2 regions of the Paenarthrobacter sp. AMU7 genome follow, and region 2 is predicted to be linked to the other one. Evidence: riboswitches for the same ligand, from Rfam matches in the RefSeq annotation. Region 2 holds a riboswitch; the other holds the start of a gene.
The links. Region 2 has a riboswitch for cyclic di-AMP ahead of ABQM86_RS05680 (C40 family peptidase). Riboswitches for the same ligand answer to the same signal wherever they lie in the genome.

Region 1: linked by a shared signal. The riboswitch ahead of ABQM86_RS04700 (hypothetical protein) and the one ahead of ABQM86_RS05680 (C40 family peptidase) in region 2 are both predicted to bind cyclic di-AMP.

The regions. Positions count from the first base shown of each region.
Region 1 is NZ_CP165735.1:987,512-989,707, reverse strand. It holds gene ABQM86_RS04705 (ATP-binding protein) at 1-805, shown strand, start outside; cyclic di-AMP (ydaO/yuaA leader) riboswitch at 881-1,068, shown strand; gene ABQM86_RS04700 (hypothetical protein) at 1,072-1,914, shown strand; gene ABQM86_RS04695 (aspartate aminotransferase family protein) at 2,002-2,196, opposite strand, start outside.
Region 2 is NZ_CP165735.1:1,202,435-1,204,630, forward strand. It holds gene ABQM86_RS05675 (M23 family metallopeptidase) at 1-799, shown strand, start outside; cyclic di-AMP (ydaO/yuaA leader) riboswitch at 925-1,106, shown strand; gene ABQM86_RS05680 (C40 family peptidase) at 1,111-1,857, shown strand; gene ABQM86_RS05685 (NlpC/P60 family protein) at 1,957-2,196, shown strand, end outside.

The DNA.
Region 1 (2,196 bases), 210 kb from region 2:
CGGAACCGAAGTCGGCAGCGTTGGCCATGCCCTCAACCAGATGCTGAACAACGTCTCCAGTGCTTTGGAAGCCCGCCAGGAAAGCGAAACCAAGGTGCGCCAGTTCGTCGCGGACGCGTCGCACGAACTTCGAACGCCGCTTACGGCCATCCGCGGTTACACCGAACTGTTGAGCATGACCGAGAACTTCACCGATGACGGCCGAAAGTCGCTGGCACGCGTCCGGAGCCAGTCCGAACGGATGACCACCCTGGTGGAGGATCTGCTGCTGCTTGCCAGGCTGGACGAAGGCCAGGCGCTCAAGATCACGGACGTGGACCTCACCCAGTTGGTGATTGAAACTGTCAGCGACGAGAAAATCATGGCACCGGACCAGATTTGGCAACTCCAACTCCCGGATGAACCCGTCACGGTCCGCGGCGACGTTACGCAACTGCACCAGGTCCTGGCCAATCTTCTCTCCAACGCCCGTAAACACACCGATGCCGGCACCACGGTGGTCACGAGCGTGATGCTCTCCGCCGACGGCAGCCCAGTGGTGACCGTAACGGACAACGGGCCCGGCATTCCAGAGGATTTCCAGGGCCGGATCTTCTCCCGTTTTGCCCGCGCCGACGCTGCGAGATCGGGGTCCGAGGGCACGTCGGGGCTGGGTCTGTCGATCGTTGAATCCATCGTGGAAGCTCACGGCGGCAGCGTGCACGTGGCGTCCCGTCCAGGGGGCACGGAATTCACCCTTCGATTCCCTGTGGTCGCCACCGAACAGAAGTTACGAACCCAGCAAGGCGACTCACCGTCGTCGTGATCTCTGTTACCTAAATGTGACTTCTACGAATTCCTCCTGTACCGTCGAAAGGGTGGGTCGCCCCAACTGGCCCACATCCGGGATGCGCCGAGCTCTGCCACTTCCCGGAGTCCGTACTTACTCCGAGGCAGAGACGGGGGACCCAGAGTCTCCGGGACCAGGCATTTATGCCGGACCCTTGGGGTGAAGCCGCAGCGTGATGCGCGGCCGGATGACCTCATCCGAACCCGACAGCTAACTCCGCAGGCGCTGAGAGGTAATCACACATGTCTGAATTTAATGATCAGACGCGCCCTTCCGCGCGTCACCGCGATGAGCACAACGCACCGTTGACCAAGTCGCAGGCTGTCCTCAAGAACGCTGCCCGCCAGGGCAAGTCCGGCCACCGCATGTCGGTTGTTGCCGGTGTTGTAGCTGCTGCGCTGGGCGTTGCATCGCTCGGTACTGCTGCCAACGCCGCCCTGACCCTTCCCGAGGTAAGCCGCGTTGCAGAGACCCAGGCGAATGCCCAGGTCAGCAACAACAAGACAGCTGAAATCTCCGCTTCCTTGGATGCAGCCGCTGCAAAGGGCGCCGCTGACAGGGCAGCCGTGGACAAAGCCGCAGCCGAAAAGGCCGCAGCCGAGAAGGCCGCGGCGGACCAGGCCGCCGCTGAAAAGGCCGCCGCCGAGAAGGCCGCTGCCGACCAGGCCGCCGCTGAAAAGGCCGCCGCTGATGCTGCAGCCAAGCAGGCCGCCGACGCCGCTGCTGCCGCCGCCGCTGCCGAAGCTGCAGCTGCTGCTGCCGCCCCCAAGGCCGTGGACGATCCCGCCGCTGCCAAAGCCTACGCTGCCAGCATCCTTGGCAACTACGGCTGGAGCGCCAGCGAAATGACTGCGCTGAACACCCTGTGGGAGAAGGAATCCAACTGGAGGACGACCGCCACCAACGCTTCCAGCGGTGCTTACGGCATTGTCCAGTCGCTGCCGGCTAGCAAGATGGCAACCGCGGGCGCTGATTGGCAGACCAACTACCAGACCCAAATCAAGTGGGGCTTGAACTACATCAAGGAACGCTACGGATCCCCGTCGGCCGCCCTGGGCTTCCACTTGGCCAACAACTGGTACTAAGCCAGACTGCTTGATTACCGCGCCGGTTGCCGCCGCCCGCACCAGTACAGACTGGAGCGGATGGCGGGAACCGGCGCGGTTTTCGCGTTACACAGACTCCGGTTCGGCTTCCAACGCGCTGCGCACCGCCGCGATGGACGCAGCAACATCCCCTGCATCCGTGGTCCAGTTACTCACCGAAATCCTGAGGATTTCACGGCCACGCCAGGAGGACCCGGACATCCACACCGCGCCCTCGGCCATCAGCCGTTGCGTGACACGGTGTGTGCGGTCATCACTGCC
Region 2 (2,196 bases):
CGCGTCCGGCCCCGCTGCTGAGCTGCGGCCAGCCCGCGTCGTATCGGAGATCCGGCCACGCGACACCGAACGCCAGGTGCGTCGCCGTAAGAGCCCGTTGCGCCAGGTTGCCGATTTCGCCGCAGCCAGTGGTGTAGGGCAAAAGGCCGGAGTTGCGCTTGCCGCCACCGGACTTGCCCTGACTGTCGGTCTGCCGGCCACCAGCCCGGTAATGGCAACCTCGGAATCCGGTCAGACCGAGTCGGCCCTGGCCGTCACCGGGGGCAGCCAGCCCGAGGTTTCCGCCGCTGCATCAGCCAAGATCGACTTCAGCCGTGCTGCGGTAGCTACCGCCGCCGACCCCGACGGCAAGCTGAAGCAGCTGCTCAGTGCGCAGTCCGCCGACAGCATCCAGCGTGCCTCGTCCACGGGCACCATGGCCAGCCCCCTGGACACCCTGACCACGGCTTCCCCGTTCGGCTACCGCATCAGCCCCCTCACAGGTGGTGCCGGTGACTTCCACCGCGGCCAGGACTTCGTGGCCCAGTGCGGCACGGCCGTCCATGCTGCGGCCAGTGGCAAGGTCACCTTTGCGGGATGGCACGAGTACGGCGGAGGCAACCGCGTGGTGGTAGACCACGGCAACGGCCTTGAGACCACGTACAACCACTTGTCGTCCTTCACCGTCAAAGTAGGCCAGACGGTCAGCCGCGGCGACACTGTAGCGCTGAGCGGCACCACGGGCGCCTCCACCGGCTGCCACCTCCACTTCGAAGTACAGGTCAACGGTGAAGTTGTTGACCCCATGGGCTGGCTCTAAGTCCAGTTGATGGTTGTCTCTCGCATTGGTGACACACCCCGTGACCTGAATGTGACATTCGCGTTCAACTGTTGTACCGTACAAAGCGCATCGGCTTTTTAGGGGGCCGGTGCACTTGAGTGGATTGCCTAGCTCTGCCACCACTCGAGGTCCGTTCGCATAAATCGTCTGGCAGGGGCGGGGGAACCACTTCTGGTCTTCGCAAGAAGGCCTTGGGGTTAAGTCGCAAAGCTTCCTTGAAGCAGCGTGGCCGGATGACTCCCATCCGAATCCGACAGCTCACCTCGCAGGCATTGGGAGAGGCTACCTTCGTGTCATCACGCACTACCCCTGCGCGCCACCGCGCCGAATCGGTTCGTACGAACCCCTTGAACACGCTTTCCAAGGCTGTTTCATCCAACGCCGGTACCGTTGGCCGTCAGGCCGTCGTACTGGCAGCAGCCTCAGGCCTCGTCCTCAGTGTCGGTCTGCCGGCCCAGGCAGCGGACACCGACGTTTCCAAGTCGGAAGCCTCCAGCACCCAGCAGATGGTCACCACTGCGGTAGTCACCGCAGAGCCCACCGCCACCGTTTCCTTCGAGAGCCCCGTAGTGGCCACCAAGGAAGCTCCCAAGGTTGTGCAGCGCGCTTCGCAGACCACCCAGCGCACCGCGGCCAACGGCAACCAGGCCACCGCAGGCGCCGTGACTGCGAAGTCGTCCGAAGCCAAGGATGCTGCTTCCAGCGCCGCCGCTTCCGGCCTCGCCGCGATCGCCTACACCGGAATCGGCCACCCTTACGTTTGGGGCGGCACCACGCCCAACGGATGGGACTGCTCCGGCTTCACCCAGTGGGTCTACGCCCAGGCCGGCATCAGCATCCCGCGCGTCAACGCCTGGACGGCCATGAAGCCCACCAGCACTCCTGTCCCCGGTGACCTGGTCATGCAGAACGGCGGAGCACACGTAGGCATCTACGTTGGCAACGGCATGATGATCAGCGCATTGAACCCGGGACAGGGCACGCTCCTGCACTCGGCTGCCTCCACGGGCACGTCCTCCTTCTTTACCCTCCGCTAGAAACAATCCGGTTCGGGGTTCGCCAGCATGCCCCCAAGTGCTGGCGCGCCAATGAGCCGCGTGTACCCCAACTGCACGCGGATACGAAAAGAGAAAACCATGACCAGTGCATCCAAGGTTGCACGGCATCGCGCTGAGGCCCCCAAGACCAGCTCGCTTGCCGTGATCGCCAAGGCCGTCAGTGAAAACGCCGGCGGCGTCGGCCGCCAGGCGGCTGTTATTGCCGCAGCTTCAGGCCTGGTCCTGACCGGCAGTGTTGCTGCCAACGCGGCCGACACCACCGTGGACCGTGAGTCCACCGCGACGTCCACCCTTGACGTCCAGTCGGTAGTCCAGGCC